DNA from 4 places in the Heyndrickxia acidicola genome. Region 3 is predicted to be linked to each of the others. Evidence: riboswitches for the same ligand, from Rfam matches in the RefSeq annotation. Region 3 holds a riboswitch; each other region holds the start of a gene.
What was found. Region 3 has a riboswitch for S-adenosylmethionine ahead of A5N88_RS18045 (methionine ABC transporter ATP-binding protein). Riboswitches for the same ligand answer to the same signal wherever they lie in the genome.
Positions count from the first base shown of each region.

Region 1: another riboswitch for S-adenosylmethionine. It lies ahead of A5N88_RS15295 (sugar ABC transporter substrate-binding protein); the one in region 3 lies ahead of A5N88_RS18045 (methionine ABC transporter ATP-binding protein).
Region 2: another riboswitch for S-adenosylmethionine. It lies ahead of A5N88_RS06215 (5-methyltetrahydropteroyltriglutamate--homocysteine S-methyltransferase); the one in region 3 lies ahead of A5N88_RS18045 (methionine ABC transporter ATP-binding protein).
Region 4: another riboswitch for S-adenosylmethionine. It lies ahead of A5N88_RS20615 (O-acetylhomoserine aminocarboxypropyltransferase/cysteine synthase family protein); the one in region 3 lies ahead of A5N88_RS18045 (methionine ABC transporter ATP-binding protein).

Region 1 covers NZ_KV440953.1:3,285,100-3,293,111, reverse strand. Annotated here, with positions in the region: gene A5N88_RS15310 (amino acid ABC transporter ATP-binding protein) at 1-73, shown strand, start outside; gene yidA (sugar-phosphatase) at 340-1,152, shown strand; gene A5N88_RS15300 (ArnT family glycosyltransferase) at 1,767-3,209, opposite strand; SAM riboswitch class I at 3,681-3,838, shown strand; gene A5N88_RS15295 (sugar ABC transporter substrate-binding protein) at 3,947-5,023, shown strand; gene A5N88_RS15290 (sugar ABC transporter ATP-binding protein) at 5,092-6,612, shown strand; gene A5N88_RS15285 (ABC transporter permease) at 6,593-7,576, shown strand.
Region 2 covers NZ_KV440953.1:1,327,291-1,335,302, reverse strand. Annotated here, with positions in the region: gene A5N88_RS06235 (hypothetical protein) at 1-57, shown strand, start outside; gene A5N88_RS06230 (hypothetical protein) at 118-399, shown strand; gene A5N88_RS06225 (hypothetical protein) at 428-664, shown strand; gene A5N88_RS06220 (GNAT family N-acetyltransferase) at 1,032-1,544, shown strand; gene A5N88_RS06215 (5-methyltetrahydropteroyltriglutamate--homocysteine S-methyltransferase) at 1,748-2,851, opposite strand; gene A5N88_RS26080 (hypothetical protein) at 2,844-2,975, shown strand; SAM riboswitch class I at 3,128-3,231, opposite strand; cobalamin riboswitch at 3,358-3,547, shown strand; gene A5N88_RS06210 (acyl-CoA thioesterase) at 3,736-4,209, shown strand; gene A5N88_RS06200 (RraA family protein) at 5,054-5,671, opposite strand; gene A5N88_RS06195 (YbaK/EbsC family protein) at 6,101-6,610, shown strand; gene A5N88_RS24765 (hypothetical protein) at 6,694-6,846, opposite strand; gene A5N88_RS06190 (LOG family protein) at 6,954-8,012, opposite strand, start outside.
Region 3 covers NZ_KV440953.1:3,855,959-3,863,970, forward strand. Annotated here, with positions in the region: gene A5N88_RS18030 (FMN-binding negative transcriptional regulator) at 1-379, opposite strand, end outside; gene paiA (spermidine/spermine N(1)-acetyltransferase) at 403-921, opposite strand; gene A5N88_RS18040 (MarR family winged helix-turn-helix transcriptional regulator) at 949-1,401, opposite strand; SAM riboswitch class I at 2,125-2,229, shown strand; gene A5N88_RS18045 (methionine ABC transporter ATP-binding protein) at 2,405-3,445, shown strand; gene A5N88_RS18050 (methionine ABC transporter permease) at 3,435-4,097, shown strand; gene A5N88_RS18055 (MetQ/NlpA family ABC transporter substrate-binding protein) at 4,199-5,050, shown strand; gene solA (N-methyl-L-tryptophan oxidase) at 5,119-6,261, shown strand; gene A5N88_RS18065 (hypothetical protein) at 6,273-6,545, shown strand; gene A5N88_RS18070 (VanZ family protein) at 7,051-7,575, shown strand; gene A5N88_RS18075 (DUF5316 family protein) at 7,885-8,012, shown strand, end outside.
Region 4 covers NZ_KV440953.1:4,426,649-4,434,660, reverse strand. Annotated here, with positions in the region: gene A5N88_RS20635 (APC family permease) at 1-1,108, shown strand, start outside; gene A5N88_RS20630 (DUF4275 family protein) at 1,566-1,973, opposite strand; gene A5N88_RS20625 (homoserine dehydrogenase) at 3,108-4,109, opposite strand; gene metX (homoserine O-acetyltransferase MetX) at 4,111-5,199, opposite strand; gene A5N88_RS20615 (O-acetylhomoserine aminocarboxypropyltransferase/cysteine synthase family protein) at 5,213-6,517, opposite strand; SAM riboswitch class I at 6,663-6,777, opposite strand; gene A5N88_RS20610 (GntR family transcriptional regulator) at 7,148-7,825, opposite strand; gene A5N88_RS20605 (YitT family protein) at 7,958-8,012, opposite strand, start outside.

The DNA of each region.
Region 1 (8,012 bases), 570 kb from region 3:
AGGAACGCCAGAGGAATTTTTCAGTCAGCCTCGTACAAGCAGAGCCAAGGATTTTCTAGAGAAAATTTTATAAATGCTGCGAAGCTTAAAGTGAAAATGTGATGAATGTGCCCTATCTGAATAAACGGATAGGGCTTAAACAGGTGGTATAATGGGTTACAAAAGATATTATTGGATATCCTAAAGCGTGTCGGGAAACCTAGTTAAAATTCTCATTAATGTATTTATGTGAAACTTGTCACTTGATTTTTAATCTTTAACTCGTTAAGGTCAGATAGGTAGATTATTTACTTTGGCTGTTTCATAAAAGCTGCCAAGCTTCTATAGGAGAGTGGAATTATGTATAAATTAATAGCCATTGATATGGATGGAACATTATTAAACGACCATCATGAAGTAACGCCTGAGGTCACGGAGGCCTTGCATGCAGCCAAGAAAAAGGGCGTGAAAATTGTTTTGTGTACAGGACGTCCGGTAGGCGGTGTCCATCGTTACCTTGAAAGCCTTGAGCTGAATCAGGAAGGTGATTATGTAATAGCTTATAACGGTGCACTTGTTCAAAATACCCATACAAATGAAGTGGTTTCCGAACTGTCACTTAACTATCAGGATTTAAAAGATTTGTATGAGTTAAGCCTTGAACTAGATACAACGATGCAGTTTTTTGATTCTGCGCACCTCTATACGCCGAATCAAAATATCAGCCGCTATACAGTGCTTGAATCCTATATGACACAGGTTCCTTTATGCTATCGTACCCTGGAAGAGGTACCGGAGGATATGGTAATCCCTAAGGTTATGTTTATTAATGAGGAAGAAAAATTGAATAACATTATTGCCTCTATTCCACCTAAATTTAAGGAAAAATACTTCATGGTCAGAAGTTCTCCTTTCTTCTATGAAATTCTTCACCCTGAGGTCAGTAAGGGAAATGCTGTTAAGCAGCTTGCCAGTATTTTAGGCATCAATAGGGAAGAAATTATAGCCATTGGGGATAATGGAAACGACTTGACGATGATTGAATACGCCGGATGCGGTGTAGCAATGGCCAATGCGATTCCGGAAGTCAAAAAGGCGGCCAATTTCCATACAATGTCCAATAATGAAAATGGTGTTGCGTATGCGATTCAGGAACTGATACTAAATAAATAATTTATTCGCAGCATAATAAAGGCTTTGGTAAAAAGCACTGTGATTATTTTAGCCTGATGGAAGAATGAGATAAGAAAGAGGGGACCCAAAAAGCGGACAATGCCGCTGAATGGAGGCACCCTTTTTTACTAACTGAATAAAAAAGGGGAAAAGGTAAGGGAATTTTCTATTTAGTTTTAGACTAGGCTATCATGAAATCTCTTTATACGAGTTCGAAAATCAAGCCAAACCGACCTATAATAATCATTATTGCCTTAGCGATATGGAAGAAAGATCATATTAGGGTGGCCTCTAAAAAATCGATGTTGATCTTACACTTATATTGATTAATGGAAGCGAAAAGGTATGACAAACAGCGATACGCATATAGGCGCAGTACCCACTATTCGTTTTCAATCAAGGTTGATTGGAGCGGATACACGAGACTCCTGCGGGATAAGTGTGTAAGTGGAGAACCCGCAGGAGCTTGCGACGAGGAAGCTTCCCGGCCGCCCGCGGAAAGCGAGTGCCTGCAGCAGAAATCAACCAGCAGGAAAAAAAGAAGCTGTATCTAAGGTCATCTGACATCATTAGACCTTGGATGCAGCCTCTTTTTTTAGATTGTCCCGCTGCCGTTACCGTTTACTGATAATATAGCCCCAGCGACTGGAAGCAATGATTCGATAATGATGCAAGGCAATGACACGGTTAGCAAATACAGAGCGCTGAAGTAATAGGAGTGCACCCTTCTGTTTGATAAAGGTATAATAGCCTCCGTCCTTCGTATGTAAATCTCCATACATTTCTGCTGTTAGTATGATATCCTGTTCCCAGTAAAAGGGCGCTGTCGACTTTTCCAAATAGATGTCTTTGCCTCTAAAGCTTTTGTTCCGATCCAGCTTATACAGTAAGTCTTGCTTAGGGTCTTTTGGAGGATCCTGCAGGAAGTTAATGATTGCCCTTTCATAGAAAAAAACCGTATAAATCACCAGCAGCATGAAGAGAACCTTGATTATCAGGTGCTCTTTGTTCAAAATCCTGCTTGCTATGAGTCCAATTACAATCGATAGCGGCGGATAAATAGGGAGTATATACCACCTTACCTTTGTTTGAGCTAAGGAAAATAGTAAAAGGGGCACTAAAATCCAAAGACACAGCCCAAGAATATCGGAACGTTTTAAAACGTTTATAATCCATTTTTTATACTTAACGACCAATATCAGTAAGAATACACAAAGTATTAAAAGCCATAAGGAATAGAACCTAATTAAAATTAAAAGATAATAGTCAGGTCCTCCAATATGCCCTTCGAGAGTGGAGGAAGATCTTTGAAGCAGATCATACGCAATCATATTTTGAAAAAATTTCAGTCCGTCATACTGATACCTTCCAATGCCCCAGGCCAGGATGGGGAGCACCATACTTAAAATAATGTTAACCCAATTAAAAAAGGTGAGTCTTTTGAATTTCCTTGTGCCAAAAATATATAAAGCCATAATAATAGCTATATTTCCCGCATGCCAGCTTTTTGTTAAAAATGCCAGGGAAAATGCAACTCCGGATATGTACAGCCATACTGGTTTTTTTTCGTAAGTGAGCAAAGAGAGTGTGGCTATGGTAAACAGGCAAACAAAAAGGGAATCCGCATCACCCGTTCTGGAACTGTGGTTAATCAAAAATTGTTGGCAGGTTCCTAAAGAAGCAACCGTAAAAAGAGATGCTATTTTCCCGTATTTTTTCAATGCATACAGAGCAGCTAAAATGACGGTTATGATGGAAAAGATAACGGATAAAAGACGGAAACCAAGTGTGTTGAACCCGGCTAACTTAAATCCTGCCATGATAGCCCAAAAACTAAGAGGAGGTTTTAAGTTCCAATAGTCAGGACTGTACCGGAATGTATTTACAAAAAAATTCTTTTTCTGCAGCATTTCATAGGCGCTGATCCCATGTCTTGCCTCATCCCAGCTATATACTGGAAAATCGCTTATCTTATAAAATACATTAAAAATATACAGGGAAAGAAGCAGAAAAAGCCCCAATCCATATAAGAAATTATAAATGCGGTGTTGAGTCATATTGATCTCCTCTGTATAAATGTCTATTAAAAAGACGCATGTTTGTATAAATAAGTTTCATGTTTCTGAAATTTTTTCCAAAAAGGGTTCAATTTTACTAGGATGGACTATTTTAATCCATTTTATATATTTAAAAATAAATAATTTGAAATTGATGATATTCCTTGCATTGTAAATTGGGTAAGAAGAGGAATTAGTAAATAAAGTAATTTAAAAAGCTAACCAAAACTATCTTAGAATAACAATTTTCCAAGGAGTTTAACACAACAAATTTCGCATAGTAATAAAGCGCTATCATTTAAATGGCAGTAAAGCTGAGCCGCCCTAGATATAAATCCTTAAACAGTCTACCCCAATTATTTATATAACCAATCAGTCTTCGAAATAAAAAAATATTTTTAAAAAGAGTTGCAATTCTGTTTATTATCGTGCTAATATTCACCCTATGAGTACATAATTATAGCTTTAAAACTCTTATCCAGAGCAGGCGGAGGGATTTGGCCCGATGATGCCCAGCAACCGACCGTAATACCATTGTGAAATGGGGCGTATTTTTAAAATAAGCCGGGATTTTCCCATGAGGCACGGTGCTAATTCCAACAGAAAGGATACTTTCTGAGAGATAAGAGGTGAGAAGATTTTATATTCTTCAGCCTCTTTTCTTTTTGGAAAGGGGCTTTTTCGTTTGGCTTTATTTCTTTATCGCTTTGAACGAACTAAAAAAAGGAGAGATGAGAATGAGAAAAATAGTTAACGGGAAAGGCTTGCTTATCTTTTTAACCGCTTTTATCTTATTGGCAGGCTGCCAGCCTACTTTATCAAAGAGTACGGAAGCGAAAGCAGATGTCAATTCTAAGAATCCGCTTGCAAACAAAAAGATAGCGTTGATTATGCAGCAAAACCTAGGAACCTTTTCAGAACAATATATTGAAGGGGTAAAGGAGCAGGTAGCAAAGTTTGGAGGGAAAACGACTGTTTTTACTTCAGATGGAGATCTTGCAAAAATGGCTTCAAACCTTGATGCCGCCATTAACCAGGGCTTTGATGCCATTCTGATAGACCATGGGACAAAAGAAGCTCTTACAGATGGTGTTAAGAAAGCAGTCAGCCAGAAGATACCCGTTATTGTATTTGATGCAGATGTATCCGTTCCAGGTGTAACAGTCCTTGAACAAGGTGATCAGCAAATGGCAGAAATGACGTTAAATAAGCTAGCAAAGGATACAGGAGGTAAAGCCAATATCGTAAAGATTTGGGTTGCTGGTTTTGCTCCAATGGAAAGACGTCAAATTGCTTATAAAAATTTTATGTCTAAAAATCCAGGAATCAAAGAGGTAGCGACTTTTGGTGCAGCAACACAAAATACTGCTTTGGACACTCAGTCCCAAATGGAAGCTCTTCTAAAGCAGTATCCAAAGAAAGGCCAAATCACAGCCGTTTGGGCTTCCTGGGATGAATTTGCCAAGGGTGCGGTCCGCGCCATTCAACAGGCAGGAAGAAACGATATTAAAGTGTATGGAATTGATATGAGCGATGAGGATCTGCAAATGATTCAAGAGAAAAACAGCCCATGGGTAGCATCTGCCGCCGTTGATCCGAAAGATATTGGCCGTATTCAGGTTCGGTATGCGTACCAAAAAATCCATGGAGATCATACACCTGCAACAGTAAAATTAAAGCCTGTATTTGTAACAAAGAAAACTCTGCCGAAGAAACAAATTACAACAGCTGATCTTAATCAGTATATAAAAGGCTGGGGCCACAGCAATCAGGGATATTCAGAAGCACTTAAGAAATTGGAAGAAGGTAAATAAGATTGGAGGGTCTGCTCCGATAGCATCGGTCAGACTCCCTTTATACAAAGGAAGGAGGGCAAACAATTATGGACCAATTGCTCATCATGAATGATATAAAAAAATCCTTTGGGAATGTAAAATCCTTGTCTGATGCTCATTTTGACCTTAAAGCAGGCGAGGTGCATGCTATATTAGGGGCAAACGGTGCAGGGAAAAGTACGCTTATGAAAATTCTTTCTGGCGCTTATACAGCAGATTCAGGTGAAATCATGCTTTCAGGGCAGCAGGTAGAAATAAACTCTCCTAAACATGCAAAAGATTATGGTATTTTTTGCGTTTATCAGGAGGTAGATACAGCACTTGTCCCTCAGCTGACCGTTGCTGACAACATTATGCTGGATTCTATTTCTTCACAAAGAAATATTTTTGTATCTAAAAAGCGGCTATTGCAGCAAGCAAGCAAAGCTCTTGCGTTACTGGATGAACGTATTTCTCTTCAATTACAAGCAAGTGAGCTGTCATTGGCTGAGAAGCAAATGGTCTTGATTGCAAGAGCTTTGGTATTAGAAGCGAAAGTCATTATTTTTGATGAACCCACTGCCCCTCTTTCACTGGAAGAAACAAAGAAGTTTTTTACTATAGTCAATAAATTGAGAAACAATGGGGTGGGCTGTATATTTATTTCCCATCGACTCCCGGAAATTTTTGAAATAGCCAATCGTATTACAGTCATGAGAGATGGAAGAACCATTTCTACCTTTCAAACCTCACAGGTCACTCAGCAGCAAATTGTTGAGACGATGCTTGGCAGTTCATTTCACTTTTCATTTACACGGGCAAATAACAATAAGGGGGAACGGCTGCTAGAAATCATGGAAATAAATGACGGACAAAAAGTGAAGGATATTTCTTTCCATGTTTCGAAGGGAGAGGTAGTAGGCATTGTAGGGCTGGTTGGTGCAGGCAAAACCGAGCTGGCTAAAGCTTTATTCGGCTTGACAAAATGGAAAAGCGGGAAAGTCATTGTAAATGGAAAATCAAAAAAGTTTCAACACCCAAAAGAAGCGATGAAATCAGGCCTTGTACTTGTCCCGGAGGAGAGAAGAAAGGAAGGTCTTTTTATTCAGGATTCCATTGCCGAAAATATAACCTTCCCCTATCTAAAGAAATTTTCACCCTTCCTGTTTCTTAATAGGAAAGAAGAAAATAAGTATGCTGAAAAAATAATAGATACCTTATCCATAAAGGCAAATTCGGCTAAGACGCCTGTATTTAAATTAAGTGGAGGCAATCAGCAGAAAGTGGCGATTGGTAAATGGACGTCCTCAAATGCCAGGGTTTATCTTTTTGACGAGCCAACTAAAGGAGTAGACATTGGAGCAAAGCAGGACATCTTTCACTTAATCCACAATCTTACTGCAGAAGGAAAAGGGATTGTCTACTTTTCGTGCGAAATAAATGAAATTTTAAGTATTTCTGACCGAATCCTTGTCATGTATGATGGGCAAATAGTGAAGGAATTAACAAAAGAGGAAGCAACACAAGAAAAAATCCTGCTATATGCTAGCGGTGGAAAGGAAGACATCTATGAACGGAACGCTCTTTAAATTCTCATTCAGGTACGGAGCAATAGTAGTCATGGCTATTGTTCTCGTTTATTTTAGTCTGGTAAATGGCAAATTCTTTTCATATGGGAATCTATCAGATATACTGCGCTCGATTTCCATCGTTACATTATTGGCTCTTGGTGTCACATTCACATTAATTGTAGACGGCTTTGACTTATCAGTAGGGTCTACTATGTCCTTATCTACCGTTATAACTGCCTCTTTAATGGTTTGGTATCAGTGGCCCCTTTGGATTGTCCTTTTACTGCCCATAGCAGTTGGGATTGCAGTAGGAATCTTTAATTCTATCCTGATCGTAAAGATTGGCATACCGGATTTATTAGCTACGCTTGGAGCCATGTATATTGTATCGGGTATTCAAAGTACGTATACAGACGGATATTCGGTTTACAGCCATATGCCGATGACAACAGGCGGGACTGCACCGGGAGAATTTTATAACAGCTTCCTATGGATTGGGCAGGGTGAACTGTTTAAAATCCCTTTTCCTGTTATTATTATGATTCTATTTGTCATCCTGGTTTATCTTGTCCTCAATCATACCAGATGGGGCCGGATTTTATACATGACAGGAGGAAACTCAGAGGCAGCCCGATTATCAGGGATAAATGTAAATAAGGTAAAACTTCTTGCTTATACCATATCGGGGATTTTTGCCTCGCTGGCGGGCATTCTCTTTACAGCGCGGGTGGGGTCAGGGCAAATTGATTCAGGTGCAGCGATGCTGATGGAAGCAGTGGCGTCGGTTTTTGTAGGGTTCTCCTTTTTAGGTGCAGGTAAACCGAATGCCATCGGAACCTTTTTTGGGGCTGCATTAATTGGCATCCTCTTAAATGGTTTAACCATGCTGAATCTTCCATATTATGCTTTTGATATTATAAAAGGAAGTGTCTTGGTTCTTGCCCTGGCCGTAACCTATCTGCAAATAAAAAAGAAAGCATAGCAGTGAAATTATGTACATAGTGGAATGAAGTAAAGCAAAAGCGTTCTAAATAGGAACGTTTTTTGCTTTTTTTGTTTCCTTTCTTTCCTGTAACCTTTAAGCTGTGCTGAAATGCGAGTGAAACAGCCGTTTCACTCGAATGAGCTAAAAAACAACAGAGTCCTCTAACAAAGCCTCAATTTAATAAGGCCTAGGAGAGCTTGCTTATCAGAAGGTTCCGTTATTGCCCGCAGAAAGCGAGTGCCTGCAGCGGAAATCAACAAGCAAGATTAACAGAGCCTTTTTTATCGGAAAAGTAAATCATGCGATTCAGCATAGCTCTTTGGCGTGGGACCAAAAGTCGTCTTTATAACATATGCATACTAAATTATGTAGATCAGCCTCTAGTGAAAAATCGATGATTGATAAAATAGAGGGATCAAATAGGTAAAAAAAG
Region 2 (8,012 bases), 2.5 Mb from region 3:
GCTAAAACGATAGATAACGATTTATCTGATTTTTTTTCGGTAAAAAAAACGAATTAGCCATTAAAAATTTCTTCATTTAAAGCATCTAAAATGCAAAATTATTTCATAAAGGAGGAAATGGATGAAAACAGAATTGCATTTCACAATTTTTTAGGAGAGATGTGTATGTTTTTTTCGCCCGTAACGATTAATTTGCAGTCTATAAAAATAAATTCTCTTGACCATTCGGCAGTATTCAATATGGGAACAAGTCAACACTTGGACTTGTTTGTATCTTATAAGAGAAACCAAGGCATTGGGGAACAAAATGGTGATTTTTCTCCAATTTTTAATCCCGCTTCTTCTGTGTTAGATTCTGATGTAAGTGATAGTGCTAGTATTAAAAATAGTTTAATTTAACAAAAAATTTTTTGTAGGAGTGAAGATGATGGTGCAATTTACCCCTATGGTTTTAAATGTTTTTGCATTTAAGGTTAATTCAGTTGATAATGGAGCGGTCATTAATGCGGGTTCACTTCAATATATAGACCAATTTCTTTCATATAAACGGAATCAGGCATTCGGAGAACTTAATGGCGATTTATCTCCGGTCAGCCTTCCGATCTCTCCGATTATGGATCCTGATGTAAGTGATAATCCGTCAATTAAAAACAGTTTAGTCTAAGATAGATTATAGTTCTCAAGCAAATTGGCCATTCTTAAGATTTATTTTTTTATTGTTTTCCATTTCTTCTATACGAAGATTCGCTATTTATAATAGGCTCTTTAAATTAGTTGAAAGCTGCTCGTTTTTTTGCTTCTTTTCTTTACTATAACCTTTCTGCTGAGGTAAAAGGCGTGAGAAAAAAGAGTTTCACTTGAATAAGAAAAAACAACAAAGTCAGTAACTATACTTTTGTGTTTAGAGGATTTTGATTGTTTTTTAGCGAATGTATTTGTGTTTCACTATTGCTTACAAAGTCATAAAAAAAATACGGGTTTAAAAAGGCAATGGAAATGCAAATTGCTTTTGTTTCTTGAGGGGTGTGTAGATGATTATTAGAAAGGCAGTATTAGCCGACGCTGCGGGTATAGCCCGGGTGCATGTAGATAGCTGGAAAACGACCTACCAAAAAATTGTTCCTCAAGATTATCTTGATAGCCTTAAGTATGAAACCAGGGAAGAAATGTGGTTGAATGCTATTCCAAATGGAGGAATATTTGTGGCTGAACAAGAGAGTGGCAGAATTGTGGGCTTTGCATCCGGAGGGAAGGAAAGGAGTAAAAAATATCATCCAGAGTATGAGGGTGAATTATATGCTATTTATCTTTTAAAAGAATGTCAAAGACAAGGCCTTGGCAAGCTACTGGTAAAGGCAGTTATAGAGCATTTGCATCAGAATCATATTAAAAGCATGATAGTTATGGTGTTAGAAGGCAATCCTTCGAAGAATTTTTATGAGTCTCTCGGAGCAAAGAAGATAGACTTGGAAGTGGTGGACATTGGAGGGGAAAAACTTAATGAATTGGTTTTAGCCTGGGAGGATATAAGGCCATTTCTTTAATAGATTTTTTTTGGATCCACTTTTCTTCTATTAGTATATGCAAAATAGCTCCCCTCATAATAGGGGGCTATTTTGTTTGAAGAAGGAAAAAAATTTTAATCACTAACGTATAGAACTAATGTAGTTTCTGTCCAGCTCCAGTACCTATCGGTAGCAGAAATCCGCACGCCGAAGAGCAAGGAGCTTGCGCTTTTCTACATTATTCACCCCCAAATCTCTTTGGAAATCTCAACAATAAATTTGAGTTTGTTCCATTGTTGTTCTTCTGTTAACTTATTGCCATGGTGGGTAGAAGCAAATCCACATTGGGGGCTAAGGCAAAGGCGCTCTAATGGGATATATTGTGCTGCCTCTCTTACTCTTGCTTTAATCGTCTCTTTATCTTCCAACTTACCTGTTTTGGAGGTAACGAGTCCCAGAATGACCCGGGCATTGTTTTTTGCTGCGTATTCCAAAGGCTTAAAGTCTCCTGAACGATGATCGTCGTATTCTAGAAAAAATCCGTCTACGTTTTCATGTGCCAGTAAAGTAGGGGCAATCATTGAATAGCTTCCCTCAAAGGCCCATGTTGAGCGGTAGTTTCCACGGCATAAATGGGTTGTAACCACCAAATCATCCGGTTTTCCCTCAAGGACCCCATTGATCACGCGCAATGCTAAATCAATAAGCTGATCTCTCGTATATTCACCGTCTTTAAATTGGAACTCTGGATCGCAAAGCCTGGCAATATAAACATCATCGAATTGTAAATAACGGACGCCAGCTTCATAGAACGTTTTTAAAACGTCCCGATAACACTCGACAATGTCTCTTGCAAATTCTTCGATATCTGGATAAATTGTTTTATTTCGTATGGCAATGTTAAATAACTGGTTTGGACTTGGAATGGTTTGTTTAGCAACCGCACGTCCACCTACTATTTCATTAAAATCTTTGAAATCCTGAATAAATGGATGCTCCTTGTTAAAAGAAATTTTATCAATATTCCTGACGTGATAGCGATCTGTTTCTTCACCCGCAAATTGATAACCTTGGTCAGGCACATACCCTTCGATTCCATTCAGGTGCTCAAGGAAATCGAGGTGCCACCATGTTCGGCGGTACTCACCGTCTGTAACAAGCTCTAATCCAATTTCAATTTGCCTTTCAACAATACGTTTAATTTCACGGTTTTCTATTTCACGTAATTGAGCTGAAGTTATCGTTCCGTTTTTATATTCTTTTCTGGCTTGATGAATGGATTCGGGTCGTAGTAAGCTTCCTACATGGTCAGCGCGAAAGGGGGCCTTTGTCAAAGTAATGGACATACTCATTCCTTCTTTCATTATTTTTAATAAGCTTTTATATCTGTTAGAGATCAATGTTGAATTTAGAACGATGCTGATTGGAGAGAGGGTGGGTGACTGCAGCGGAAAGCAACAGGCAAGATGAGCAAAGCCAAGCTTTTTAAACTTGATTTTCACTTTTATCCAATGGGTGCTTAGCTCTAACCGTTGTAAAGTTCTAATCATAATTGGGTCAAATTAAATAAAAAACCTCTTCTGTCCGTCGACAAGAAGAGGTTGATTGAATAAATGCTGCTCTTCTTATCTTCAAGCTTAACGCTTCTGGAATTAGCACAGTACTTCAGAAAAAGTCTGCTGCTGAGGTATCAAAGGGCCAGTCCCTCCACCTCTCTGGATAAGAAATGAAAATTATGAAGTTTTAATAATATTCAGTCTACAATTCAATAGTGAGAATGTCAAGAACAAAGTAAAGATTAAAATTATTAGCGGAGCACATTTTATAGTACAATAGAATTGACGATAAGTCATTTAACTGCATACTTTATGGTTTCTTAATAGGATATTAAGAATGAAAAGGGAATCCGGTGAAAGTCCGGAGCGGTCCCGCCACTGTAAGAGGGAGGTTCTTTCAAGCTGTGCCACTGTTTCTATGGAACGGGAAGGTGTAAAGAACCGATGAAATCAAGCCAGGAGACCTGCCATAAAGGAGCACACAGAATTCCTACGGGAGATAGGAGAGTGTTGCAAATGATATGGCCGAGGAATAAAAAAGCCAGTACACGGCGCGTACATAATTTTCGTGAGCAATGGGCTGCCCTTTATGAATCAGGCTTTGATTAAAGCAACTGAAGTGGAAAAATTTTCATAAAGCCGCATTTAAAGATGAACCATAGGAGGGTCAGCTCATGACAAAAGCTTATTCTACAGAACAATCAAGAACTCATCAAACAAAATTGGTGCTGCCGCCGGATACGAACCATCTTCAAACAATATTTGGAGGAAAGGTTCTGTCTTATATTGATGAAATTGCCGCAGTTGCTGCTATGAAACATTGTAATCAGGCAGTCGTTACAGCCTCTATTGATTCAGTAGACTTCATTTCTTCAGCTGCAGTTGGAGATGCACTTAGCCTGGAGGCATTCGTTGCTTCAACAGGGCGTACTTCGATGGAAGTTTATGTTCGGGTTTATTCTACCAATCTACTGGTCGGAAAAAAAACACTGACAACCGAATCATTTTTAACAATGGTTGCAGTAGATAAGGATGGAAGACCCGCCCCTGTTCCCGGGGTAATACCCCAATCAACGGAAGAAAAAAGATTATTTGAGACGGCACCTGCACGCAAGGAACATCGAAAAAATCGTGCGTTAATCCGTTAGTCAATAGGAGCAGTTATTGAATGCTTACACATAAAAATGAGGGTGACTCAAAAGGTGGTTATAAGCGGCCTTTTGAGTCACCTCTTTCTATTTTTGGACAGAGATAAGAAAAGGGGGGAAACACTTGGTGCGAATAATAGCATGGCGTCTTTGTTAAAAATTTATTTGAGCAGAAAAGAACAGGCAGGTCGTAGAAGAGGCAGGACGAATAGCGCTGAGCATATCTAGTAATACCCAATGATCATTTGGATTCAACGTTGATTAGAGTGAAGGCAAATGACTCGTGCAAGTTAAGCAAATTATAAGAGGATAGCCCATAAGCATGCAACAATATGGTTCCAGTCCCACACACGGAAAGAGAGTATTCGAAATGAAAATCAACTGGCAGGATGATCTGAACGTTGACCATATCTATGTACAATCCTAATTTGGATTTAATTCAAAGGTTGATTGGAGAGGAAGGTGCGAGACTCCTGCGGGATCAGTAGGCCATAGGGAGACCCCGCAAGAGCTTGCGACGAGGAGGCTCCCGGCCGCCCGCGGAAAGCGAGCGCCTGCAGCGGAAATCAACCCAGCAGGATGATCAGAACACTGTCTATATCTATTTAAAATCCCAATTTTGATTTAACTTAAAGGTTGATTGAAGTAAAAGAAGTGCTTGCAGTGCAAATCAACCTGCATAAAAAAATTTGCTGTCTCCAAGGTCACTTGATATCTTTGAACCATTTGGGACAGCCTCATTTTCTGCGTAATGAAGAGGATTGATGCTGGAAGATTTATCTTAAATATTCTAAATAAGGACGTATAATCGAATTATAACCATTCTTCTGGCTATCCTTTCTGCCTAGTTAGAAGTCATGTCATCTAAATATTTTTTGATCGCTTCCACATTACCAGCTACATTTTTTTCTCTAATTTCATCCTTTTTTAACTTATCAACTGCTTTTTCCAAGATTGCTTGTGCTTCTGATTGGGGGATTACGACAACTCCATCTGCATCACCCACAATAATATCGCCTGGATTCACGGCAGTTCCGCCACAGGAAATAGGAATATTGATTTCCCCTGTACCAGCTTTTCCGCTGGCTGCTACAGATGTTCCTCGTGAGAAAACGGGAAAGTTTAATTTTTTAACTCCTTTTATATCACGAATGACTCCATCTACAACAATGGCGCTAATGCCCAGTGTTTGGGCCATTCCTACAATGAAGTCCCCGGCAATGGCTCTATAGAGATCTCCTTTTGCATCGATTACGAGGACATCGCCAGACTTTGCCTCTCTTATTGCTTTTAAAACAGCTAAATTGTCGCCGACCGGAATCTTTACATTAAAGGCTCTGCCGGCGAATCGGTAGTCCTCCTCCAAGGGTTTAATAGCAGGATTCATATTATTTAATCCATTCATAACATCTGAAATACAGGTTGTAGGGATTTTTAAAAATTCTTTCACAATCGATTCCATTAGCCGGTCTCCTTTTTATAAGTTCTTTTAGGTAAAGTATATATCCAATTTGTATTTTTTGAAATTTAAAAAAATTTATTGTTTAGCATAAGATAGAATTATCGATTTTAGTGTACTGGAGAGGATTTGGCAATGCAGCATTCCATTTAGGATAATTTATATATCTATTACCATATCTCAGGCAGGAAGGTGATTGAGAAACACAGTTGCCTCGTCCATTAACTGTAATTCGAAAATTATAAAAGGGAAACCACAATCTTTTGCATGCAGGTTTATTGAAAAGTTCAAATAGTTTGTCTAATATTGAAGTGAATAAATTGAAATATTCAGCAATATCGAAAGCGATACCAAGGAGTATTAACTGATTACTTAGTGTATTTATGTCGAAAATAAAGAGAATAAATATATTTTTTAGAGAGGTGTTTAAAAATGTCATTGGAAAGTGTCAGGGTTCATTTTAAACAATGGAACAGAGAAAACGATATCATGGAGTTTAATCGTTCAAGCGCAACGGTGGAACTGGCAGCGGAAGCAATAGGGACTGCTCCTGGCAGAATAGCAAAGACCCTTTCTTTTAGGGGGGAAGAGGATGCCGCGATATTAATAGTGGCAGCAGGTGATGCCAAAATTGATAACAAAAAGTTTAAGGAAACCTTTGGATTCAAAGCGCGCATGCTGACTCCGGAAGAAGTTCTCAAGCAAACAGGACATGCAATTGGTGGAGTATGCCCTTTTGGTTTAAAGAACGATTTGAAAGTATTTCTTGATGTGTCGCTGAAAGGGTATACGACCGTTTTTCCTGCATGCGGAAGCCCTAATTCTGCTATTGAGCTGACCATCGATGAACTGGAGCATTATTCCTCAGCAAGCGGCTGGGTGGATGCCTGCAAGGGATGGGAAGAAGCAGATGCAAAAGATGAAGGTGCCCTTGCTCTATAATAATTTAAACGTATCGCTCTTTGCCCTGGAGCAATACGATATAGTTAAAAAGAGCAGCTCAAAAATGAACTGCTCTCCTGATGTTATTCTGGTGTTTTAAGTGACGGTTCATTTAAGGACAAGTCCGTATAGGATTCAAGAGCCTGCCTCAATCGCCTAAGCTGTTCCTGGTCGACAGAAGTATCCCAAATACTATATTGGACTTTGTTTGGCCATTCCGTGTTCTCATCTATCAAAATGCTGCACCTCCGTTCTTATGAAATTAAGCATTAGCGCTCAGGGTTTACTCCTATTTTTCTTGAAGAACGGATAAATATGCATTCATTTTTTAGAATTAAGAAGCTCAGGATTTTAAGGTTAATTGATTTTTTTGATACAGGCTCTCGACAAAACACCTCGTTTTTTCAAAAGCTTCTTCCGGGCTTTCTACAACCTCGGCGATATAAGCTTCATCTGGAAGCTGATCATCTACACCGGGAATTTTAATGCGGTCTCCGTAGGCATTAATTGCTCCATGTTTCCGCATTTGTTCAATGCAATCGAAAAAGGGTTTCCAATACTCTGAATGGACAAATATGGCTTTGGTTCGATGTCTTCGAAGGTGGTTGGTTTGAAGCTTAGAAAGAGTTTCGAAAACCTCCCAGACGGTGCCAAAACCACCAGGCCAGAACAAAATGACATGTGAATAATTTATTAAAACACTTTCTCGAATGGAAAAATTATTCATTCTGAGACGCTGATTCGAAAAGACCGAATAGGTATTCTTTAAATTAAAAAAATCATCGACACCAAATTGACAATCAATTCCAATCACATGGGCATGATGACTTCGGGCACCTTCTGCTGCAGCCCTCATAATACCTGGGCCGCCGCCAGTGCAAAGGGGAACATAACAGCCGCCAAGTGAGTCTTCCTGGTCATTGGCCGAATAACGTCCCCACAGCTCACCAAATCGAAAGGCTGAATCCCAGAATACGGAACCATGTTCAGCGATTTCCTTTTGCCTTTTCATTCTAAGTTTATTTTTTGCCATTTTTTCCTTTAATAAATCCTTGCAAAAAGTATCCTCTTCTTTGTTTAGCTCTACCAGGAGCTTCTCAGATTCGAGGCTTAAGGCTTTTATTCTTTCCTCGGTGAGTTCCTTGCTGTTAATGGTGCCTGATCCCATCAAGGTCACGACTCCGAATTTGGCTTCATAGCTGAAGAGGAGCTCGGCAGCATAGATGTCTGCAATGCTGTCCTCTGTACCCAGGGAACGGTCATTGGGAATAAAGCAGACCTGCGTACCGATCACGCGAAAAGCGGCCATACAAGTGTCGTTTGAAGAAATGTCCTTCCAGGTGACAATGAAGCCATCCTCCTCTACACTCGAGGTATGGACCTGGCCATTTTCACCCAGGCT
Region 3 (8,012 bases):
ATTTTTCTAGCATTGCCGTTAAGTCTTCTATTAGTTCATTTTTTTCTACTATACTTGCTTTTCCATACATATGGACAGCTTGATAATTCCACGTCGGGACATTTTCCTTTTCATACCAGGAAGAAGAGATATAAGCGTTTGGTCCTTGGAACATCACTAATACATCCTTACTGGTATCGAATGTTTTCCATTGAGGATTGCCGAGGGCCATATGCCCCGTGAGTTTGTATTGATCTCCTTCTTTCATAAGCTGCAATGGCAAATGAGTGGCAATGGGTTTCCCCTGTTCTGTTGTGACAATTGTGCCAAAAGAGTTTTTTTGAACAAAATCCCTAATTTCTTCAGCATCTGTGACCCTAAAGTATTTTGGAATATACACTATAATTCCCCTCTCAAACAAAGTTATCTGAGTATTTTGGTCATTATATAATCTGTTTGTTTTTCATCACCCATATAAAAAGAGTGAGCTCCTGTTTGGACAAACCCCATTTTATGATAAAAGGCGATTGCATTTTCATTTTTTTCCCATACACCCAGCCAGATTTTCATTTTTTTACGCTCTTTTGCTATTTCCAGAGCTTTATTGAACAGATATTTACCGAGCCCTTGTTTTTGATATCTATTCCTTATATAAATTCTTTCGATTTCAAGTGATTCATTCCCCATTTTTTCAGATTGTGCCTCATTGGTGTTAACCTTTAAATATCCAGCTATTTCTGTATTAAAATAAATGAAAAAGAAATCCGAATAGGTATTGGATAATTCTTTTTCTAATTGTGTTAAGCTAAATGCCTTTTCCAAATATACTTCCATATTTTCTGGTGAATTCTGATGCTTAAATGTATCATTAAAAGTTTCATAACTAATTTCATGAAGTAATTGTAAATCCTCAAGGATACACTTTTTTATACATATCGTCATATTAATATTCCTTCTCCTTTACATCATTCAATATTTTCTCTTGTTTCCCTTTTTGACAAATTCCCAATCTATTTCTATATTTTTTCTTACTCTTTGAAGATATTTAAAAATGGTTTCTATTTCACTTTCGGAAAATCCATTTAATGCGACCATGTTGGAATACTCATTTTCTCTAATTATAAAAGGATATATCATCTTCCCTTTATCTGTTGGAAAGAGTTTTTTTATTTTTTTGTTATGTACATCATCTTTCTTTTCAATAAAACCATTCATCTCAAGTTTTTTTATAGCACGAGCTGCCGTTGTTCGGTCTACTTTTATCATCTCAGCTACTTTATCTTGAATGATTCCTGGATTTTCACATATTCGCACAAGGTACAAATACTGACCTTTCGTAAGGTCATATTCTTTAAATTCTATGTTGCTGATAGAATCTAATGCCCTCGCAATCATTCCAATTTCACGTAGAATTTCCTTCATAATAAACTCCTTATGGCATAATTTTATTGTAAATACAACAAAAAAGGTGTACCTTAAATGTAATCTAATTTTGTTGCATTTGCAATAAAAAATAATAAATGCACTAAAGTACAAAATAACACGTTTAGATTCAATTTCCTTTTTGTTTATGTATAAACTTGATCCCAAAATTAATGGGAACAAGCACTTGCAGCAAAAATCAATCAGCTGGAAGAGTTTAAACGCATGCATTCCTTGTCTATGTTAAAACCAAAATTAGAACTGATCCCAAAGTTGACTGAAGAGAAAGGTACGAGACTCCTGCGGGAAAAGCAGGCATAGGAAGACCCCGCAGGAGCATGCTACGAGGAGGCTTCCGGCCGGCCGTGGAAAGCGAGTGCCTGCAGCGTAAGGCAACCAGCAGGAAGGATCGTGTCGAAGCCCAATGTCAATGTGAAAGCCAAATTAGAGTAAATGGAAGCAGGTAACTGGAGCAAAATCAACCAGCAGGAAGGATAGAAGCGCAGTCATTGTCTATGTTAAATCTCAAATAGAAATGAACCCAGAGTTGACTGAAGCGAGTGCCTGCAGCATAAGGCAACCAGCAGGAAAGATCAGAAGCACATCTATTGTCTCCTGTTTTTCACAGAGAGAATAGTCATTTTAAAATTTTTAGTAAAAAGTAATTGACTTTTTCTTATGAATCTACTAGAATTTTAAAAGTTAACTCATAAAAAACTTAATAACTTATCCAGAGAGACTGAGGGACAGGCCCGATGACGTCCAGCAACCATCATTTTATGAAAGGTGCTAATTCCTGCAGAATGGTTCTATTCTGAAAGATAAGGTTGATCGAACATATAAACCTCTTTCGGAATGGAAAGTGGTTTTTTTTATGGCCATTCCTTGAAAATGGCCATACTAAGATCAAACATTATGCCGACAGAACAGAATCGGCTTAAAAGAAGGGCAGCAATCCGCTCGTCCATAATATTCGGGAAAAATGAGTAAAGGAGAGGAAAAAATGCTGGTATTTGAAGATGTCCATAAATCATATGGCAAAGGCAAAGAAAAGAGAGTAGAAGCCTTGAAAGGCATTGATTTCATGGTGGAAAAGGGTGAAATCTTCGGCATTGTCGGATTCAGCGGTGCAGGAAAAAGTACACTGATTCGCTGCGTTAACCTTTTAGAACGCCCTACTTCCGGCAAAGTGCTGATCAATGGCACAGATATGCTTTCATTATCTCAGAAAGAGCTGCGCCAGCAACGGAAGAAAATCGGCATGATTTTTCAGCAATATAACCTGCTGCAATCTAAGACGATTTTCCAAAATGTGGCCATGCCGCTCATTTTGGAAGGAAGGCCAAAACAAGAAATTGAGAAAAGAGTGAACGAGCTCTTGTCTTTTGTAGGACTTGAAGACCGGGCTGACCACTATCCAGCGCAACTTTCTGGCGGCCAAAAGCAACGGGTGGGCATAGCGCGGGCCCTGGCAACAGATCCTGATATCCTCCTTTGTGATGAAGCAACCTCCGCACTGGACCCGAATACTACGAATGCGGTTCTCGAGCTGCTGCGAAAGGTAAGGGATAAACTCGGCGTCACCATCTTGATGATTACGCACGAAATGAACGTGATCCGTGATATCTGCGATAAGGTCGCTGTCATCGAAAATGGAATGATCGCTGAGCAAGGACCGGTTATTGAGGTGTTTACAGAACCGGTAACCGATATTGCGAAGAGCTTTGTTCGGACGGTTTTAAATGATTCCATTCCGCCTTCCGTTCAAAAATTAATCGATGAAAGCAGTCAGGCCAATCCGCACGGGGTATACCGGATTATTTTCAAAGGTGCTTCTACAAGTACCCCGCTGCTTTCTGATACAGCCAAGCGCTTCTCGATTGATGTAAATGTGCTGCACGGAATGGTGACAGAGCTTCAGGGCATTCCATTTGGGAATCTGCTGGTGGAGCTGAAAGGCGACAAGGAAGAAATTGACCGTGCCGTAGCCTTTATTCAAGAAAAAGATGCGATTATTAAGGAGGTGTCCGAGGATGCCATTTGATTGGTCCTGGTTCTGGCCTACATTTGCAGCGGCCATTGAACAAACGTTTTATATGGTGATTGTTACGTTAATCATCTCCGTTATTCTGGGAATTCCATTGGGAGTCGTCCTTGTTGTCACACGAGAAAACGGGATACTGCAAAACAAGTTCATTTTTAACATTTTAAATGTCATTATAAATATCTTCCGTTCCGTTCCCTTTATTATTCTAGTTGTCGCCATCATACCGTTTACACGGCTTATAATAGGTACAACCATCGGGACAACCGCAGCCATTGTGCCGCTCGTTCTTTACACACTTTTTTATATTGCACGGCTTGTGGAAAATTCATTACTTGAAGTAGATTCAGGGACAATCGAACTCGCTCAGGCGATGGGTGCCACTCCATGGCAGATCATCTGGCGTTTTCTTCTTCCGGAAGCAAGAAGCTCCATTGTACTGGCACTTACCATTGCCACCATTGGATTAATTGGGGCAACCGCAATGGCAGGGGCAGTTGGAGCCGGCGGTATCGGAGATCTTGCAATTACGTATGGCTATCAGCAATTTCAAACAGGAGTTATGGTCGTCACGGTTATTGCGCTCGTTGTCATAGTCCAGCTTGTTCAATCAATCGGAAACCTGATTGCGAAAAAGCTTAGAAGAAACTAAAAAGCATTTTTAAAAATGAACATCTTTAAATAAGGTGAAAAAGGGAATCCTTTATTAGGATAACTTTTTAAATAAAATACCAACATGGAGGAATTACAAGAATGAAGAAAATAGCGATTATTCTTTTCGGCTTGCTTCTTGTGCTGGCGGGCTGCGGTTCCAAAGGCGGCGGGAGTGCATCCGGCGGCAAAGGCAGCCAAACAGTAAAAGTGGGAACAACTACTTCCGAAGTTCCAACCTGGAACCTTGTTAAGCAGCTTGCTGCGAAAAAAGGCATCAATGTTCAAATCGTCCGTTTTGATGACTATGTTCAGCCGAATCTTGCTCTAGACAGCGGTCAAATTGACTTAAATGCATTCCAAACAGTTGTCTATTTCGATGACTTCAAGAAGCAGCACAACCTTAACTTATCTGCTATCGGTACCACTTCCATCTGGCCGATGGGAATCTATTCTAAAAAGATTAAGAATGTAAGCCAAATTAAAGATGGCGACCAAATCATCATTCCAAATGATTCTACAAACCTTGGAAGAGCCTTATTGCTAATGCAAAAAGCAGGTCTTATCACAATGAAAAAAGGATTTACTGGTGCAGGCGGAGTGGACAACATTCAATCTAACCCTAAACACCTGAAAATCACTCCAGTAGATGCGGCACAAACAGCACGCGGACTGGATGATGCTACAGCTTCTATCATCAACTGTGACATGGCGATCAATGCGAATCTGAATCCGACTAAGGATCCAATCTTCCACGAAGATGCAAGCAATAAAGCATATGTAAACATTATCGCTGCGAAAACAAGCAGAAAGAACGATAAATCGTTCCAGGAAATTGTGAACATTTATCACTCTAAACAAGTAACTGACTTCATCAAAAAGCAATATAAGGGTGCAGCGATTCCAGTTGTAAAACCAATTTCATATTTAAGCGACTATAAGCAAGTTCAATAATAGCAAAGAATTAAATGGCCTGTTCTCGTAGCAGGCCATTTGTTGTATCAGAGAACAGGGGGATGGAGATGGAGAAGAATATGATCTATGATGCGGCGATTATTGGGGCAGGAACAATGGGCATGGCAGCAGGTGCTTTTTTAGCGGGACAAAACAGGAAGACGCTGCTGCTTGATGCCTTTGATCCGCCGCATCATCACGGGAGCCATCACGGGGGAACAAGGATGATCCGCCATGCCTATGGGGAAGGCAGGCAGTATGTGTCTTTGGTCAAGCGGGCACAGGAGCTTTGGGAAGCACTCGAAAAGAAGAGCGGATTGAAGATATTGGAGAAAACTGGTGTCCTGGGACTGGGGCCAAGGGATTCCGTTTTTCTGAAAGAAACTAGAATGGCGGCAGAAAAATATGGGCTGCCTCTCGAAATTCTCAGCTCTTCTGAAGTGATGAAAAGATGGCCGGGCATGACGATGCCAAAGGATTACATTGGATGCTTTGAAAAAGATTCCGGACTGGTTTATAGCGAGAATGCACTCAAGGCCTGGAAAGAAGAGGCTCTTGAAAAGGGAGCAAGTCTTGTCACGCATTCACCTGTCCAGAGGATAGATCCATTGGTAGATGGAATCATCAAGATTGTAGCAGAAGCCGGAGTGTTTTTTTCAAAAAAGGTGATTGTGACCGCTGGAGCTTGGGCAGCAAAGCTTATGCCCGAGCTGCAGCTCCCTATTCAGCCGGTACGCAAGGTGATGGGCTGGTTTGATGCCTCTGAAAACGAGTTTGGTGTTTCTCGCTTCCCATCGTTTTACGTAGAGGATAGGGATAAGATGTTTTACGGTTTTCCTACCTTAAATGGCGGAGGGCTGAAGCTGGGGAGAACGGATGGAGGGCAGCCCATCGATCCGGATCAGCATGTGCAAAATTTTGGCGCCTATCCTGAGGATGAAGGGGAGCTTCGTGACTTTCTGAAGACGTATATGCCAGAAGCAAATGGAGGGTTGAAGGAAGGGAAAACCTGTTTGATGACACAGTCCGTTGATCACCACTTCATTATTGATTACCATCCTGAGCATGAAAATATCATTCTGGCATGCGGATTTTCAGGGCATGGCTTCAAGTTTGGAAGCGTGATGGGCGAGGTGCTGGCTGAGCTGGCCATTCACGGCCGTACGGAATTTGATCTTTCTTTGTTTTCGATCGACCGATTTAGAAAGTAGGGTCTTCTTTTATGGCAGGTGAAGACTACAGCATCCTTACGCTGATGAGCGAGGCGCTTGTTCATGAGTCGAAAGCGGAGCGTTTTATTGCTTGTTTATTACAGGATGATGGGTACCGGCCATTGGGGATGGGTAGCTACCTGGAGGCTGATGTTCCACATTTTAAGACTATATCCACAACCTCAATTGATATAAGTGAGAGCTCACTAAGGCTCTCATCCACATTATCCCGCCCTCCCTGTGGAAAAAACCTGGATTTTCAATTGAAAATCCAGGTTTTTTAAGTTACCCACAGCCCAAAATAATCCCGTCTATTTTTTATCCACAGCTTATTTTTATACTTTTTTTTGGAGACTTGAGGTACAGGTGATAGTTTATATGAGCGGTTACGAAGAAAGGGAGGGATAAAGGGGTGGGAGTGGACTTGAGCAAAACAGAGTAATGAGCACGATTTCCGCATGGGACAGGTGCTTTTTTTTATGAGGGTGCTGGGTAGGGGCAACATTTTTCTTTTTTACTGTAACATTTCCCTTTAACTGAATTTAATTTGACCAGCTGCCGAGCTAAAACTCTGTTTTTTAGCCTGAGTGATTTAGTGCTTTAATCTGTTAAAGGGGTCTGACCCCTTTACCTTTAGTGGGCTAAAGGATAAAGCTTCACGTTTAGGTTCTGCTTCATAAGCAGCTTTCTCTTCGAGCTGTGAATAGCTTTCTGCTTGATGTCGATACTGATAGGAACGAAAGCTTATTTTACCACATTTTTAATGAAGGGGAGGTTACGGCCGTGTATATGAAGACAAGATGTATGGTATGGCTGCTACTGGCAATTGGATGTATGTTTATAATCTATCATACTTCCGGGACATCCTATTCCCAGCAGGACATTAAGCCCGCAATGGAAAAATACATTAGTCGAACTGCAGCCCAATTGCCATCCATTCACTTTAGCTATGATCATGAAAATGTTTCAACCGAGCAGCCATCTGTATTTACTCATTTTATTCTTAGAAAAGCAGGACATGTAACGGAATACGCCATATTAACCTTCTTTATGATGATGTCCATCCGATTTTCAAACTATCCTTTCGTCTTAAGAATTTGCGCAAGCTGTACAGCGGCTTTTCTTTTCGCATGGGTGGATGAATGGCATCGTCTCATTGTACCGGATAGGCTGGGCAGCTTTCTTGATGTGTATACGTTTGATCTGGTCGGAATCGTACTTTGTGCTGTCTTTTATAGCATGCTGCATGTCGTGGTGCAAAAAAGGGACACTTCTCTCCCTGTTCAGAACGAAGAAGAGCCGGAGGGAATATAAAACTTCCTATATTATAGAAGAAATCAGGTGATTTCTTTAGCGTAGACACTCTGTTGATAATGGAATATAATGTAATAAAAGGGTTTTTGTAGTGGTTGTAAATTCATTTTCTATTAAATAAAGTATTTACCCAATGTAGTCTCTGTCTAGCTCCAGCGCCTATCGGCTAGCAGATTTCTAGGTCTCCTCCCTAAGATAAGTCAACATCAGCTCGTACCTCGCTGTGTTTTCTTTATCTCAGTCGGAGACTGCGGATTCCGTACGCCGATGAACGAGGCACTAGCGCTTTTCTTAAAGGAGTGTAGCTCGATGCGTTTATTTATATGCTTTTTAGCAGGGATGATGGTTGCTGCGTTGAATTTTGTTTTTGCAGGACTTCATCACTCAATGGAAAAGGTCAGTTTTTACTTACTAATAAGTTCTGTCGTCCTCATCGC
Region 4 (8,012 bases), 570 kb from region 3:
ACTGCTCGATTATTTATTCCTTCCAATGGTCATTTGGTTAATTGGGGCCGTTTATCTGAAGGCCGCCTTCCCTTCCATCCCCATATGGGTTTGGATACTGGGTTTTATCTTCGTGACGACTTTTCTTAATATTATTGGCTTGCGCGTCTCAAACCGGGTTAACTTTTTAATGATGTTATTTCAGCTGCTCGTGATTGTGTTGTTCATCGGGTTATCGATCATTAGTTTAATCCATGGCAGAGGAATGGGAACATTGTTTTCAATGACTCCGTTTTTTAATGGGACAGGCTCATTTTCACTCGTGTTAGCCGGAGCTTCTGTTGCCTGCTACTCGTTCTTGGGCTTCGATGCTGTTTCGACTATGTCTGAAGAAACCATTAATCCCAGAAAAAATATCCCGCGCGCTATCTTTTTAGTCGCTTTGTTTGGCGGTGCGGTATTCATCGTCTGTACGTACTTTGTTCAGCTTGTTTACCCGGATTATAAGAATTTCCATGACATTAATTCTGCCGGGCTGGAAATTGCGGCTGTTGTCGGCGGGAATTTATTCAGCGCCATTTTTCTTGCAGGAATGATCACCGCTCAATTCGCATCTGGGATTTCTGCACAAGCCAGTGCTTCCCGCTTAATCTTTGCAATGGGCCGTGACGGCGTCCTTCCAAAAAAGGTTTTTGGCTTTCTTCATTCCAGATTCAAAACACCAATTTTCAACATTCTATTGGTTGCAGTAGTAGGCCTCATCGCCTTGAAAATGGATGTTACGACCTCAACCTCTTTTATAAATTTCGGTGCATTCGTGACCTTTACATTTGTAAATCTATCTGTCATCGCCCATTATTTTGTAAAAAAAGGACTGCGGTCAGGAAAACATCTGATTACGAATCTTATCTTTCCTTTATTTGGCGCCTTTTTCGATTTCTATTTGCTCATACACTTAGATAAAAATGCGATTATTCTTGGCCTTGTCTGGGCTGCCATTGGGTTTATCTATCTCATGTTCTTAACAAAAATGTTTAAAGTTGCACCGCCAGAAATGAATGGCGAAAATGCTGAGGTACCTAAGAGCAGAGGCAGCTTGGATAAGAGGCCGCTTGAAAACACATTTTAATTGAAAACACATTTTAATAAAATAGCCATTATTCCCTTTTGAATTCTAAGGGGATGATGGCTGTTTTTTTATTTTTGTTTTTGAAATCCTTATTCTACTTGAGAGAAAAAAAGATATTGGGTTGTGCTTTGATTTTCCTGCCGGTTGATTTACGCTATAGGCACTGGCTTTCATCAACTTTGAATTCAATTCTACATTTGATTTGCCCTGATCTTCCTGCTGGTTGATTTACTCTATAGGCACTCGCTTTCCGCTTCCATCAACTTTGAATTCAATTCTACATTGGGCTTTCATGAAGACATTGGTTGCGTTCTGGTCTTCCTGCTGGTTGATTTCCTCTAGATTCAAGATGTAAACTTTTAGCTTTAATAAAACTCAATAAAAAAATGATGAAACAAACAGGTTCTGCAGAAAAACAGGTGAGAAGCATAAAAAGAGGCAGCAATTTAGGATGAAATCAGCTTTGAATAAAATATGGACCGCATGCAATTTCATGTGTCATTACGAAAGTCCATTTATATTCTTTATCCATTATATAGATATCACCATAGTACATATGTTGTCTGCAATAAGGCAATTCTTGTATTGCAAGAGATTCAGCTTTTTCGATCAAATAGGCTTCATCTGTGTATTGGTAAAAGATTGTGCAGCTTTTCTTTTGCTGGCGGTTAAATGCATCGATTGCTTCTTCATTTGTATAGCATTGAACCTTTTTCCAGCTGCAAAGATACCACAAAAAACAATCCATGCCAATCGAGAGCTGCTCTTCTTTCGTTAGGTGCTTCGCAAAATGCCTTCTCCACTGTTCACGCAAATATCCGCTCCACTTAGGAATCTCTTTAACTTGTAATTTTTTATAACGCAAAAAGCTGTTCCGCCTTTCTCTTTTGTTTGGCGCTTTTCATCCAGAATATTCAATTTCTCTCCAGGTTCCAGATTTATGCTTCAGTCAACTTGCAATTCAATTCAACATTGGAGTTTACTTAGACATTGATTGCGCTCTAATTATCCTGCTGGTTGATTTACGCTGGAGGCACTCGCTTCCATCAACTTTGAATTCAATTCTACATTGGGCTTTCACGAAGACATTGGTTGCGTTCTGATCATCCTGCTGGTTGATTTACGCTATAGGCACTCGCTTTCCGCGGGCGGCCGGAAGCCTCCTCGTCGCAAGCTCCTGCGGGGTCTTCCTATGCCTGCTTTTCCCGCAGGAGTCTCGTGCCTTTCGCTTCAATCAACTTTGGGATCAAATTCAACATTGGCTTTCACGAAGACATTGGTTGCGTTCTGATCATCCTGCTGGTTGATTTACGCTATAGGCACTCGCTTTCCGCGGGCGGCCGGAAGCCTCCTCGTCGCAAGCTCCTGCGGGGTCTTCGCAAACACGCTAATCCCGCAGGAGTCTCGTGCCTTTCGCTCCAATCAACTTTGAATCCAATTCTACATTGGCCTTTTACGGAGACATTGGTTGTGACCTAATCTTCCTGCTGGTTGATTTACGCTATAGGCACTCGCTTTCCGCAGGGCGGCCCGGGAGCCTCCTCGTCGCAAGCTCCTGCGGGGTCTTCGCAAACACGCTAATCCCGCAGGAGTTTCGTGCCTTTCGCTCCAATCAACTTTGAATCCAATTCTACATTGGCCTTTTACGGAGACATTGGTTGTGACCTGATCTTCCTGCTGGTGACTGGACATCTTCGCTGCTTCTAGCAGGAGCCTTGTATATCCAATCCTATCAAGATAGAACTTTAATATTTGTCACTAATCATCCTTTTCTATCATCTGCTAGGTGAGAAATTTAAGGCACCTATGCCAGCGATCCACCCAACTGTTATGAGAATCTTTCTCCCATCCTTGACTGCATTCCTGCGAATCTCCTTCACTTGCTTGTATGTAATATTTTAACATAAAAGTAATTTTTATTAGCAGCTAACAATTGCACACTAAAAGGACGTACAGCTTATGCACGCCCTTTTTTCTTCTATATTATTGATTCTACCTTTTACACAGGAACCCGCGCTGATAACAAGTGTATTTTAGTTCGCAGGCTTTTTTCCAGTATTGCTGAAAAGTCCTCCAGCATGGCACTGGCCGTTGGGAATTTGCCTGCACCGGCTCCTTGCAGCGTCAGGTTTCCTGCCAGGCTTGTTTCAAGTGTAATGGCATTATCGACCCCTTCAACAGAGAATAATGGATGTGCAGAGCTGACTGCAATGGGTTTTACAGAGGCTTTCAGCTTGCCGCCTTCTGCTCTGATATCCGCAATATGTTTATATCGAAAGCCCTCTGCTTCGGCTTTTTGAACTTCCCCGGATGTAATAGCAGCAATGCCCTCGACCTCAACCTCCTCCCAATCCGGCGTGCACCCAAACGCAAGCTGGCACAATATTTTCAGCTTGCAGGCTGCATCCTTGCCCTCTACATCGTTTTCCGGATTTGCTTCTGCATATCCATTATCCTGGGCCAGCTTTAAAGCCTCTCCAAAAGAAAGCCGGTTGGCGCGCATTTCGGTTAAGATGAAGTTGCTCGTTCCATTCAGTATCCCTTGGATGCGGGTAACCCGGTTGACTTTTAAAAGCTCCTGAAGTGTACGGATAATCGGAACTGCTCCGGCTGTTGTGGCTTCATAGCCAATATGAACACCATGCTGTTTGCTTTTTTTCAAGAGTTCATTGCCATACTTCGCAAATAAAACTTTGTTGGCTGTGATGACATGACAGCCCTTTTCGATACATTGGCTTAGGTAGGTGTATCCGGGCTCTTTTCCTACAATGGCTTCAAATACAGCATGAAGTCCTGGAATGGCTAGAATCTCTTCAAAGCGAGTGGTGATGAAGGTGCCTGGCTGTACATCCCGTTTTTTCAGAGGATCACGGACTAAAATACCGGCTACTTCTACTGCATCTCCAAGCTTTTCGATCAGCTGCTCTTGGTGGTTTTGAATGCCCTTGTACACACCTTCTCCCACAGTGCCATACCCCAAAATTGCGACTTTTATGGCCAATTTAATTCCTCCCTGATTCTATTTTTGTTTTCGTGTCCAGCTGTTCCTGAAGCAGGCTTCCCCATTTAGAGAATTCAACTAAGAAGCCGTCGTGGCCAAATTCTGTTGGAATGTAAAAATAATCCCCATGGGGTACAGCATCCACAAATTCTTTCATTTGATCAGAAGGATAAATTAAATCGTATTGGAAGGTAAAAACAGAGACATGTGCCTTATAGTTTGCGGCTGCCTGTCTCCAGCCTCCCCGTTCTCTTCCGATGTCATGGCTGTTCATGGCTCTTAAAAGCGTTAAATAGCTGTTTACATCAAATCGCCCTGCCAGCTTTTCACCCTGATATTGCAAATAGGACTCCACTTCATAATGGGGAACTTCAACATTTAAAGACTGCACCCTTCTCTCAAACCGCTTGGAAAATAGAATAGAGCTCCTGTACGTGACCATTCCGGCCATTCTGGCTACATGAAATCCCTTTACCTCTTCCGAAGATGAATAGTTACCGTTCTTCCAATTAGGATCATTTTCTATAGAAGCAATACCTATTTGGTTAAAAGCAATCCCATAATCACTGAAAGCAGGGGTTGCTGCAAGAACCAGCAAATGCTCCATCATGTCTGGGTACATCAAGCCCCATTCCAGTACTTGCATGCCGCCAAGCGACCCGCCCATTACGGCTTTTAACGAATGAATTCCCAGAACCTCTAATGCTTTTTTTTGAGAGCGTACCATGTCCCTGACCGTAATATAGGGAAAAGCCCCCCTGTAGGCCTCCTGAAGTTCAGGGGAGTGGGACAACGGACCGGTTGATCCGTTGCATCCACCTAAAACATTAAAGGATATCACCTGATATTTCTGTATGTCGACTGCTTTTCCTTCACCAATCAGCCCGCTCCACCATCCGGGCTCTTCCGTTGATCCAATGGCAAATTGGTTTCCCGTTAAGGCATGGCAGACCAGTATGACTGGTGCGTCCAGCGGCCCTTTCCTCTCGTAAGCCAGCTCAACACTATCCAGCACCACACCTGACTCCAGCTTTAGCTGCCCAATGAAAACCCTGCTGTCCCTGTCGGCTATCGTCTGATGTAATTCCATTTGCGGCTCCCGATCAAACAGAAACAGCAGCTGCTTTTAGAATGGCCTGTTCCAGATCGGCGATGATATCCTCTTTCGCTTCTAAACCGACAGAAAGGCGAACCAGTTCTTCCGTTACACCGGATTGTTTAAGATCGTCGCCGCTCAGCTGCTGGTGGGTAGTAGAAGCAGGGTGGATAATAAGAGATTTTGCATCCCCTACATTCGCAACATGTGACCAGAGGGTAACATTGTCGACTACCTTGCGTCCCGCGTCCCTTCCGCCTTTAATGCCGAATGTTACGATGGAGCCCGCTGCGCTGTCCTTAAAGTATTTTTTGGCCAGCTCATGGGATGGATGGCTGGAAAGTCCAGGATAGCTTACCCAATCTACTGCAGGGTGGTTTTCTAAAAACTCTGCCACCGCCTGAGCATTTTCAGTATGCTTTGGTACACGCAAATGCAGGGTTTCCAGTCCTTGAAGCAGCAGGAATGCGCTGTCAGGGCTTAACGCAGGACCAAAATCGCGAAGGAGCTGTACACGAAGCTTTGTGGCAAACGCAGCCTGCGGCACATCCACTCCATAGCGAAGTCCATGGTAGCTATGATCCGGTTCACTGAAGCCAGGGAATTTTTCGCTGTTCCAGTCGAATTTGCCGGCATCCACAATCACTCCGCCAATGGTTGTTCCATGTCCGCCAATCCATTTGGTAGCCGAATGAACCACTACATCAGCGCCCCATTTAATTGGATTTGTGGAATATGGTGTACCAAATGTATTATCAACAATCAGCGGAATCCCGTTTTCGTGTGCAATATCTGCAACGGCTTCAACATCCAGCACCTGCAGGCTTGGATTTCCGATAATTTCAGAGAAAATCGCTTTTGTTTTTGGCGTGATCGCTTTGCGGAAGTTTTCCGGATCGGATGAATCAACGAATTTTGTCGTGATGCCGTATTTTGGCAGCGTTACGGCAAACAGGTTATAGGTTCCGCCGTAGAGATTGCTGGCAGCCACGATTTCGTCGCCTGCCTCGGCCACATTCAGGATGGAAAAGGCAATCGCTGCGGCACCGGACGATACGGCAACAGCAGCTGTTCCTCCTTCAAGCAAAGCAACGCGTTTTTCAAAAACATCTACCGTCGGGTTCCCGATACGTGTATAGATGAATCCCTCCTGCTGAAGTGCGAATAGTCCTTGAGCATAGTCTGTGTCTTTAAATACATAGGAAGTCGTTTTGTGGATAGGCACAGCACGTGATCCTGTTGCAGGGTCAGGCTGTTGTCCTCCGTGAAGTAATAAAGTTTCTGGGCGAAGTGCTTTTGATTCGTTTGTCATTTTGCATTCCTCCTAATTTTTTGTGGGTAATGAAATAGGACGTGCATCGAGAAATTCCTCTTTGCTGCAATATCTTAGGATGAGGAGTGCAGGGGGGAAAATAAAAAGCCCTCTTCATAAGAAGAGGGCGTATATTCGTATCCTCCCCTTATCTTTCAGATCCTGGTTAGATCTGTAGGAATTAGCACCTTTTCAAGCATTCCTGCCTGAAGGTTGCCGGGCTTCAAAGGGCCTAGTCCCTCCGCCGCTCTCGATAAGAGTAATTTCATTCAATTTTATGAAAAATTAAAATTCATCTTGAAATGGATTATAGTGGAGCCCAGAGGAAAAGTCAACCATGCTTTTTAAGAAATTCGAAGATTCTATTATTTTTTAGAATACGAAATGGAATGAAAAGGCGATGTTAAAGGGATGTTCGTTTACATCATTGCAGTAAAAAATTTTTTTTGCTGAATACAGAAAACCTAATAAGAAGGGCTCATTACGTTTTTTGCTCAGACTGTTTTTGTACATGTAAAAACAAGGTATAGTTCTCTATTGGCTTCTGCTCCAGGCACTTGCATTCCACTGGACAGAAAGGAGCCTGCTTGTGCCGAAGGATGTCCGTACCTTGAACAGAAAAAAGCCCTGCTAAAATAAATTTTGCAGGGGCTGATAATTGATAATATCCACTTTGAGCTCTTCAAGGCTGTATTGCAGATGGTTGATTAATCTCTCCTCGAACAGGTTTTGATCATTTTGTTTAACGGCTTCAACAAGGGCTGAATGATCCGCCCATTCATGGCTGCTTCCCTGTTCAAAATGATGGAAGGCATCATAAATGAGCAGGTAAATATCAATCTGAGACAATATCTTATTTAAGAATTCAATGAGGAACCGATTTCCTGATGCTTTCGCCAGGGTCGAGTGAAATTCACGGTTCGCCCGGTTGTAGTCCTGAAGGGTTATATTTTCAAAGAAAGCCTCCTCCACTTTGGCCAGTCTGTCCATCTCGCGAACCTGTTCCTCTGTCACCTTATGGAATCCCTCTTTTACTGCAATCAGCTCAAGTTCTTGGCGAATTGTAAAGGCCTGGACCATTTCCTCAATGCTTGGCTGAATGACATAGGCCCCCTTATTTGGGATAACGTTCACAAACCCTTCCTGCTCAAGCTTTCGAATGGCATTGCGTACAGGCGTCCTGCTCACCTTCAATTGCTCTGCAATGGTCGTTTCAATCAGCTGCGTGCCAGGAGCAAGCCTGCGGCTGATGATGGCATTGGTTAGAGTATTATATACTACTTGTTCCATCGACTTTTTCGTTTCCATATGTATACCGCCGTTTCATCTCGCTTTACTTGGTCTTTCGTTTATATATTATCATACCTTAATCCTGCATGATTACAAACGGCGGCGTTCAGAATACAAAAACACTGCCCATAGAAGGGCGGCTGCATTTTTTTATATGGCCCGCTTAAAGCCATTGCCAATGATTTCTGAGGTATTGTGAACAGTG